DNA from 2 places in the Heyndrickxia vini genome. Region 1 is predicted to be linked to the other one. Evidence: a T-box and tRNA genes for the amino acid it is inferred to sense, from the RefSeq annotation. Region 1 holds a T-box; the other holds one or more tRNA genes.
What was found. The T-box of region 1 lies ahead of trpS (tryptophan--tRNA ligase). A T-box ahead of a tRNA ligase gene usually reads a tRNA of that ligase, here a tRNA-Trp.
Positions count from the first base shown of each region.

Region 2: it encodes a tRNA-Trp, which carries the amino acid that the T-box ahead of trpS (tryptophan--tRNA ligase) is inferred to sense. The anticodon was not compared.

Region 1 is NZ_CP065425.1:2,824,308-2,829,359, reverse strand. Features, by position in the region: gene opp4B (oligopeptide ABC transporter permease) at 1-492, shown strand, start outside; gene opp4C (oligopeptide ABC transporter permease) at 504-1,400, shown strand; gene I5776_RS14175 (YjbA family protein) at 1,564-2,310, shown strand; gene trpS (tryptophan--tRNA ligase) at 2,361-3,350, opposite strand; T-box leader at 3,422-3,674, opposite strand; gene spxA (transcriptional regulator SpxA) at 4,122-4,517, shown strand; gene mecA (adaptor protein MecA) at 4,893-5,052, shown strand, end outside.
Region 2 is NZ_CP065425.1:3,189,646-3,194,697, forward strand. Features, by position in the region: gene I5776_RS15965 (type I restriction-modification system subunit M) at 1-215, opposite strand, end outside; gene I5776_RS15970 (MOSC domain-containing protein) at 831-1,463, shown strand; tRNA gene I5776_RS15975 (tRNA-Leu) at 2,145-2,226, opposite strand; tRNA gene I5776_RS15980 (tRNA-Cys) at 2,233-2,306, opposite strand; tRNA gene I5776_RS15985 (tRNA-Gly) at 2,312-2,386, opposite strand; tRNA gene I5776_RS15990 (tRNA-Gln) at 2,390-2,461, opposite strand; tRNA gene I5776_RS15995 (tRNA-His) at 2,500-2,575, opposite strand; tRNA gene I5776_RS16000 (tRNA-Trp) at 2,578-2,651, opposite strand; tRNA gene I5776_RS16005 (tRNA-Tyr) at 2,659-2,742, opposite strand; tRNA gene I5776_RS16010 (tRNA-Thr) at 2,766-2,841, opposite strand; tRNA gene I5776_RS16015 (tRNA-Phe) at 2,858-2,933, opposite strand; tRNA gene I5776_RS16020 (tRNA-Asp) at 2,954-3,030, opposite strand; tRNA gene I5776_RS16025 (tRNA-Met) at 3,049-3,122, opposite strand; tRNA gene I5776_RS16030 (tRNA-Val) at 3,270-3,345, opposite strand; tRNA gene I5776_RS16035 (tRNA-Glu) at 3,371-3,445, opposite strand; tRNA gene I5776_RS16040 (tRNA-Ser) at 3,456-3,547, opposite strand; tRNA gene I5776_RS16045 (tRNA-Asn) at 3,551-3,625, opposite strand; rRNA gene rrf (5S ribosomal RNA) at 3,635-3,751, opposite strand; rRNA gene I5776_RS16055 (23S ribosomal RNA) at 3,867-5,052, opposite strand, start outside.

The DNA.
Region 1 (5,052 bases):
CAGCTAAATATTTTTCCGTCCAATGGTTCAGTCGATATTACTGTTACGGAAGGGACCATAGATTATTGGCTTAGTAAAATCCATCATGTTATTTTACCTGCACTTATGCTGGGCTTATTGAGCACGGCAAGTTATACTCAGTTTTTACGGAATGATATTATTGAGAACAGTCGAAAAGATTTTGTTCGAACAGCAAGAGCAAAAGGAACAAAAGAAAGTAAGATTTACAATGTTCATATATTAAGAAACTCCATTATACCGCTTATAACGTTTTTAGGTTTTGATATTGCGGCAATGGTTGGTGGAGCAATTATAACGGAAACAATTTTTACATATCCTGGGATTGGGCAATTATTTATTGACTCAGTAAGTAATCGGGATTATCCAATATTAATGACTTTGACAATGATGCTCTCGTTTTTAACCTTATTCGGGAATTTAATTGCTGATATATTATACGGAGTCGTCGATCCGCGAATTCGATTAGATTAAGGAGGATGGTCATGGAAGTTGTAACAGATAAAGCAATTGGAAAAAATGTTCAAAAAAGCCTATCTCCATGGGCCATTGCTCAACGTAAATTTATAAAAAACAAGCTGGCTATGGTTAGTTTAATCTTTTTAGTTGTCATTGCCGCATTATCATTATTGGCGCCAATTATTTCCTCACAAAATATCGCTAAAGTAAATATAAGTCAAATGTCTTTAGCTCCATCGGGTGAGCATATCTTAGGTACTGATAAAAGTGGACGAGACGTTTTCACAAGATTACTATATGGTGGAAGAATTTCTTTGCTTGTTGGTCTTTCGTGTACATTACTAGTCATTGTCTTTGGAACAATTGTAGGATCGATTGCAGGCTATTTCGGTGGAGTCGTTGATAGTTTGCTCATGCGTTTTACTGACTTTGTATTGAACTTTCCGTTCTATGTGTTCGTCATTGTTCTTAATGCGATTCTATTTGGGAAACTATCAGGCGTTTGGGTATTAATCATCGTAATCAGCTTTCTTAGCTGGGGCGGTGTCGCAAGGATTGTTCGCAGTAAAATTTTAGCAGAAAAGGAAAATGAATATGTACTTTCATCGATATCTATAGGATGCTCATCTACGAAAATCATAATGAAACATTTATTGCCTAATATCCTATCAACGATTATTGTACAAGCAAGTATTATGTTTGCAGGTATGATAGTAGCCGAAGCGGCATTAAGTTATTTAGGTTTCGGTGTACCTTCAGAAATACCAAGCTGGGGGAATATGTTATCCTCTGCAAATGAGCCGGATGTTCTACAATATAAGCCATGGATTTGGATACCACCTGCATTATTGATTACTTTTACAACCCTCTCCATAAACTTTATTGGTGAAGGCTTAAAAGATGCTTTTAATCCAAAAAATTAAAAAATAAGATGAAAAATCCTAATCATTGTAATGGTAGGATTTTTTTTTTTGCTCTATTCATTCCTTTCCTTTATAGTCAATGATTTATATGTTAATCAAGGAATAATTTTACTAAAGGATGCCCATACTGATTGATAAATAGTTGATGCAAGGGGGTTAAATGATGCTATATCTACATGATGTATGGGTGAATTGGTTTGAAGGGGAAGAAAATAGCTATAACATTTGTCATTTCCATGAGTGGAGGAGAGATGACACGATTGAATTATTAGATCAAGTTCCGCTATTATTGGTGGATTCATTATTGTATCACTACATAGAAAATGATTTAAGTGATTTACCGCCAGAATTAATGAATGATGTTTATCAAAAAGCCTATTCAAGAAAAAATCATGAACGGGTACAATTGGAATATTGTTTTGTAGTAACGGATGGAAAAGGAATTTTAGCCGTTGATACGATAGGATATAATATTCCGATAAGAAAAAGCCGATTAATCCCTCGACAAGAACAGCTTGTATATGAAATGATTGATCAACATGAACCGATTAATTATCAATTTGAAGGGGGACGTGGAGGGAAAGAACATCATATTTTATCTCCTGACCCGGCAATCATGCATGGATTAACAAGAAAAGAAAGACAATTGAAGCAGTTGTTATTTATGGCGTTAGATCAACTTCATTCATCAAATAACGCGGCAGAAATTCGTTACTGGTATACAGAATGGTCTCCAGAACAGTATCAAGAAATTCAAGTCATGGATTTTAATAATGTTTGGAATCGTTTATTTGAAGAAGTGAAAAGTGGTTGGAGTGAAAAACACGAAAACCTATGCGAAAATTTAATTAAAGGACAACCGTTTTTTGAAAAGCTTTGGGAATTAGAGCATGGACCAAAGGTGAATTAATTAGAAAATAAAGGTGCACCTATGAAAAAAAATGGGTGCACCTTTATTTTTTATTTCCGTTTTCGTCCTAGTCCCATTGCCGTTTCCATTTTCTTTAACATTTTATTAGCCGCTTTGTTGGCTTTTTCTGCCCCCATGTCTAATATACGATCAAGTTCATCCGATTCAACTAATGAATGATATTTTTCTTGAATTGCCGAAAGCCTTTTGATGAGCACTTGAGCGAGATCATTTTTAAATTCTCCGTATCCCTTTCCTTCATACTCCCCAACGATTTCATCAATGGATCTATTTTCAATAATAGAATAAATGGAAAGCAAGTTCGAAATTCCAGGCTTATTTTCTTTATCGTATTTAACAATTCCATCTGAATCTGTGACGGAACTCTTGATTTTTTTTTCAATCGTTTTTGGATCATCAAGAATGGAGATAAATCCTTTCGTATTTGGATCAGATTTACTCATTTTCTTTGTTGGATCCTGAAGTGACATGATTCTTGCGCCAACTTTAGGAATCCTTACGTCTGGAATTGTAAAGATGTCATTGTATTTTTTATTAAATCTTTCAGCTAAGTCTCTTGTTAATTCTAAATGTTGTTTTTGATCTTCACCCACAGGAACTAAATCAGTATTATATAATAATATATCAGCAGCCATTAATGGTGGGTATGTGAGTAAACCTGCTGATACAGATTCTTTTCCGGAAGATTTATCTTTAAATTGTGTCATACGTTCCAACTCACCAATGCTTGCGACACATTGTAACATCCAACCTGCTTGAGCATGGGCGGGAACTTCTGATTGAATAAATAAAGTTGCTTTTTCGGGATCAATTCCAACAGCAATATATAGGGCTGCTAGGTTTCGAATGTTTTTACGTAATTGTAAGCGATCTTGGGGAACGGTTATCGCATGTTGGTCGACAATACAGAAATAGCAATTATATTCTTCCTGTAATTCAACAAATTGCATTAATGCTCCAATATAATTACCAAGTGTAATAGTTCCGCTTGGCTGAATTCCTGAAAAAATTGTCTTCATTTTCAATTCCTCCTTGAAATAAGTATAGTTTCTTTTTTAGGCAAAATAAAAAACCATTCATCCTCTAAAAAAATAGGGACGAATGGTTAATTCCGCGGTGCCACCCTAAGTACACAAATTAACTTTTGTGTCTCTTAGTTCCATGAAAGATCTCATGGAATCCCATTAACGTGGGATTACTCGCCAAAAACTAATAAGAGGATTAGATCTGTTCATTTTTGGTGCTCAAAAGTCCATTCCATAAGTTTTGTTTGTTTGTTTTCACCCACCACAAACTCTCTATAAAACAAAAACAAATGTACTACTCTTTATCATTGCTATTTCGATATTTTAAAATTTACCATATTATATCTAAGTGGAATGATTAAGTCAAGATATGAAAATTTTAATTGTCTTTTAATCGTAATTTAAGAATGATCTAGTATTCTGTGTATGTCGACTCATTAGTCATACATAAGTACATGCAGAATCAAAAAGACAATTGAGATTGATAATCATTTAAGCAAATTTGGGCGTAAAGGGGGGCAAAAAATAAAGGAAAAAAGAGGTTTTAAGTTTGGCAATAGGGGTAAATAGACTATAAGTCTAACGTCACAGTGTTGCCATTTTTATAAATGGATGGACTCATTTTTAGAAAAACTATATTCATTGTTGTACAAATAGTGTATAATACATAATATAGATTTTTTATTTAAAGTAATTTTAATTTAAATAATTAATCCTTGAAGGATTATGATAACTAAAATTATAGATAAGGAGTGTGAATGATAAATGGTAACATTATACACTTCACCTAGTTGTACATCATGTAGGAAAGCAAGAGCTTGGCTTGAGGAAAATAATATTCAATATAAAGAACGAAATATTTTTTCTGAACCTTTAAGTTTAGATGAAATAAAAGAAATACTAAGAATGACTGAGGATGGTACGGATGAAATCATTTCTACACGCTCAAAAACTTTCCAAAAGTTAAATGTTGATTTAGATACGTATCCATTACAAAAATTATATAATTTAATTCAAAAAAATCCAGGACTACTTAGACGTCCAATTATGGTTGACGAAAAACGTTTGCAAGTCGGTTATAATGAAGATGAAATTCGTCGTTTCTTACCTCGAAAAGTTCGTTCATATCAATTACTTGAAGCTCAAAAACTTGTTAATTAACATTTTTCATAAATAAAAATAGGTAATACAAAACGCCTTCATACCAGCTTTGATTGGAATGGGGGCGTTTTGTTTCAAGGATATAAATTTGTTTACTGAAAATTTAGTCTTGAATGTTTGGTGTATATCCGCTAAAATGAGCAAAACAATAAGTTTAATTTGAGAAAACAGCCTATGGGTATTAGTGGAAATTGAAATTGGGAAGAGTTTTTGTTTCCAATTATCCACTTTTTATCATAAAATAGAAGTACAAGAGTAGAATATTATTTATTATGAAATTTCTACACTTTTTACAAAAGTAGGTTAGCATACACTTAGCCTTATATGGGGGAACAGGTCCCTTCATAACTTTCAAATAGAAGGGAGAGTTGATGTATGGAAATCGAACGTATTAATGAAAATACAGTTAAGTTTTATATTTCTTACGTTGATATAGAAGAAAGAGGCTTTAATCGTGAAGAAATTTGGTATGATCGTGAAAGAAGCGAGGAACTTTTTTGGGAAATGATGGATGAAATTCATCACGAAGAAGAAT
Region 2 (5,052 bases), 370 kb from region 1:
CGATTTAAAATCGGTTCACGAGCATCTTCTTTCATTGAAGCAAACTGCTCTGCCTTTGCTAATACTTCCTCTTTTGTGCTCTCTAATACACAGTCAAAACGACGTAATACTGCTAATGGTAAAACGATTTTACCGTAGTCTTCTGGTTTATATGGTCCACGTAAAATCTCTGCGATTGACCAAATGAAGCTTACTTTGTCTTGGAAGTTAATCATCTTATGTACCTCATTTAATAAATTTTTTCGAATCTACTTTTCATGTAGCTAGATTGAGATAATTTGAGTAATTTTTAAAATGCTTATCGCTTTGTAATAGCTAATCTCATTTTATCGCTAAAATCACTTAGTGACACCCTATTTACTATTCGTCAAAATAGCTCATAATACCTACTATTATAAATGTTCGAACATCAAAAAGTAATAGTATATACAAACAATTACTCCAATTGTACAGGCCATGTCTTGACTTAATATTAGTAATTGTTTACGTACATTTTAATTTAGAAATAGATGATTATAAGCATATAAATAGGGCGGGTTTTAATAGATATAGAGCAATGAATTTGTTTTATTTAGGTCATGGTCTATACTTACATTTTCTAATCCATTTGGCCTTTTAACCAACAAAAAAAAACCGTATGCTCTAGAAAAGTTGTTTATTTAATTAAAGTACCCTATAGTTTAAGATCATTCCTGCACATTCTTTAAAGTATATTAATCTTTTCCTAACCCCAATGTTTTTTTAATAATTGTACCTTTTCAAGTGACACTAGTATAATACAATTTATATTAGCGGATTTTGGAGTTCTGTTGAAGTGAGGTAAATTCAAATTGAATCGAAAAATTATTAATTTAGCTGTTGGAAAACCGAAGGAATACAATTGGAATAATAAAATAGGGTTTTCTGGAATAGGGAAATCGGCTGTAAAATCCTTTAAAGTAGAAAAATCTATCATTGTTGGTGATGATGTTGCAAATCACAAATTTCACGGGGGATCAGACCGTGTAGTATGTTTCTATCCATTCGAGCATTACTCTTATTGGGAAGAAGTATTTCAAAAAAAGCTTATTCTACCTGCTTTTGGGGAAAATATTACTGCAACAGGTATGACGGAAGAACAGGTTTGTATTGGTGACATATATAAAATAGGGGATACTATTCTTCAAATAACACAAGGGAGGGTACCTTGTGTAACTATCTCCAATTATAACGAGGAAAAACAACTTTTAAAGAAAGTGATTGAAACGACTCTAACTGGTTACTTTTTTCGGGTATTGGAAGAGGGAACTATTAAGTTCGATTCGGAAATAACTCTTTTGGAAAAACACTCAAAAGAAATATCCGTTTCTTTTGCTACTCAAATTCTTTTTCACCAAAAACAGGATAAAGCATCAATTGAAAAGATATTGGCAGTTGATGCCCTTGCAGAGGACTGGAGGAATAGATTTTTAAAATTGTTATGATTCTCTGCTGTGTAGAAAACTGTGGATGACGCTAAACCTAGACCAAAAAGCTAGTTTTTTTATGTATATCTTATTGAACTAAAATAGGACTGCCGAAACAGTCAATGTTATTTTACATTTTTATCCATTTTTTACGGTCTTTAAGCAGTTTAATGTCAATTAACTAAATTTCTTTAAGATGCCGTTCACGATGCAGGAAATTTAAAAATGCTCTAATTGCTCTTAAACGTGTGTCCATTGTTACTGTTTGCAATCCCTTCTCATTCATATAGAGAATGACATTTCGCTTTATCGCTTTATATGCTCTTTAGAAATAGTGTCTAGTGAGGGGGTAATTTCCTGTTCTCTTAGGATTTTAAAGAAAACAGATAATTCATTTCTATAATATTGGATTGTTTGAGGCTTAGATTTCTGATTTGACAATCATCAACAAATAAAGAAAGAGCAGTTTTGAAATCAATTTCCTTTACGCTTTTTGGACTGTTAATGATTGATACTCCTCAATAGATAATTCTTTTGTATGCCTTGCCATTTTTAAATTCCTCCTTGTTTAATGACAGGTACGCTCACGATTTTATGTACACAATAATTTTCAAAGAATCGTATTTGAGATAAATAAAAAACGTTCCTTACATAGAGTAAGAAACGTTGATTTCACTACATTGGCAAGCAGTGCTATGATACCGGTGGTCGGGGTCGAACCGACACTCCCGAAGGAACACGATTTTGAGTCGTGCGCGTCTGCCAATTCCGCCACACCGGCATATTATGGAGGCGGCAACCGGATTCGAACCGGTGGTAAAGGTTTTGCAGACCTCTGCCTTACCACTTGGCTATGCCGCCATTGTTGGAGCGGAAGACGGGATTCGAACCCGCGACCCCCACCTTGGCAAGGTGGTGTTCTACCACTGAACTACTTCCGCAAACTGGGCTAGCTGGATTCGAACCAACGAGTGACGGAGTCAAAGTCCGTTGCCTTACCACTTGGCTATAGCCCAATAATAGTATATGTTGTAAATATTTATTTGTTCATAAATGGGGCGGCTGATGGGAATCGAACCCACGAATGTCGGAACCACAATCCGATGCGTTAACCACTTCGCCACAACCGCCATGGCAGGGGCAGTAGGAATCGAACCCACACTGAAGGTTTTGGAGACCTTAGTTCTACCTTTAAACTATGCCCCTATTCTAATGGTGGAGGGGGACGGATTCGAACCGCCGAACCCGAAGGAGCGGATTTACAGTCCGCCGCGTTTAGCCACTTCGCTACCCCTCCATCTCATTACAATAAGTAATGAATGGTGCCGGCCAGAGGACTTGAACCCCCAACCTACTGATTACAAGTCAGTTGCTCTACCAATTGAGCTAGGCCGGCTTAATATTATTATAAATGGTGGCTCGGGACGGAATCGAACCGCCGACACATGGATTTTCAGTCCATTGCTCTACCGACTGAGCTACCGAGCCACATATGTATTTTATAAAAATGGCGGTCCGGACGGGACTCGAACCCGCGACCTCCTGCGTGACAGGCAGGCATTCTAACCAGCTGAACTACCGGACCATTTTATTTTCAAATCAATTGCGGAGGCAGGATTTGAACCTGCGACCTTCGGGTTATGAGCCCGACGAGCTACCAGACTGCTCCACCCCGCGGTAATGTTAATATAAAGATTTATTATCGCACTTTGCATATTCGACTGTCCCGATTTCAGTAAGCTTATTCAAGATGTTGCTCAATCGGTACAACTCGCAGATTATTCGATGAAGTAACGCTCGTTGCTCCACCCCGCGATAATAATATGGTGGAGGATGACGGGATCGAACCGCCGACCCCCTGCTTGTAAGGCAGGTGCTCTCCCAGCTGAGCTAATCCTCCATTATGTAATTTACAATTTATTAAATGGTGACCCGTACGGGATTCGAACCCGTGTTACCGCCGTGAAAGGGCGGTGTCTTAACCGCTTGACCAACGGGCCACAGTTTAAATGGCGGAGAGCAAGGGATTTGAACCCTTGAGACAGCGTTAACCGTCTACACGATTTCCAATCGTGCTCCTTCGGCCACTCGGACAGCTCTCCTAATGGCTCCGCAGGTAGGATTCGAACCTACGACCGATCGGTTAACAGCCGATAGCTCTACCACTGAGCTACTGCGGAATATTACAAGCTTGGCGACGTCCTACTCTTGCAGGGGGAGAGCCCCCAACTACCATCGGCGCTGAGAAGCTTAACTTCCGTGTTCGGGATGGGAACGGGTGTGACCTTCTCGCTTTAGCCACCAAACCTTATGGACATATATTATTATATATGTTTTTTAAAATTTTTCAAGGATTAATTTAAAATTATTCCTTCAAAACTAGATAGATGAGAAACACTTCATAATAACTTCAAATCAAATTAGGATAAGTCTTCGACCGATTAGTATTCGTCAGCTCCATGTGTCGCCACACTTCCACCTCGAACCTATCAACCTGATCATCTTTCAGGGGTCTTATTTAGATAAACTAAGGGAAATCTCATCTTGAGGGGGGCTTCATGCTTAGATGCTTTCAGCACTTATCCCTTCCGCACATAGCTACCCAGCGATGCCTTTGGCAAGACAACTGGTACACCAGCGGTGCGTCCATCCCGGTCCTCTCGTACTAAGGACAGCTCCTCTCAAATTTCCTACGCCCACGACGGATAGGGACCGAACTGTCTCACGACGTTCTGAACCCAGCTCGCGTACCGCTTTAATGGGCGAACAGCCCAACCCTTGGGACCGACTACAGCCCCAGGATGCGATGAGCCGACATCGAGGTGCCAAACCTCCCCGTCGATGTGGACTCTTGGGGGAGATAAGCCTGTTATCCCCGGGGTAGCTTTTATCCGTTGAGCGATGGCCCTTCCATGCGGAACCACCGGATCACTAAGCCCGACTTTCGTCCCTGCTCGACTTGTAGGTCTCGCAGTCAAGCTCCCTTGTGCCTTTACACTCTGCGAATGATTTCCAACCATTCTGAGGGAACCTTTGGGCGCCTCCGTTACCTTTTAGGAGGCGACCGCCCCAGTCAAACTGCCCGCCTGACACTGTCTCCCACCCCGATCAGGGGTGCGGGTTAGAATTTCAATACAGCCAGGGTAGTATCCCACCGACGCCTCCACCGAAGCTGGCGCTCCGGCTTCAAAGGCTCCTACCTATCCTGTACAAGCTGTACCAAAATTCAATATCAGGCTGCAGTAAAGCTCCACGGGGTCTTTCCGTCCTGTCGCGGGTAACCTGCATCTTCACAGGTACTATAATTTCACCGAGTCTCTCGTTGAGACAGTGCCCAGATCGTTGCGCCTTTCGTGCGGGTCAGAACTTACCTGACAAGGAATTTCGCTACCTTAGGACCGTTATAGTTACGGTACCGCCGTTTACTGGGGCTTCAATTCAAAGCTTCGCTTGCGCTAACCTCTCCTCTTAACCTTCCAGCACCGGGCAGGCGTCAGCCCCTATACTTCGCCTTGCGGCTTCGCAGAGACCTGTGTTTTTGCTAAACAGTCGCCTGGTATATTCACTGCGGCTCTCTCGGGCTTGCACCTAACAGAGCACCCCTTCT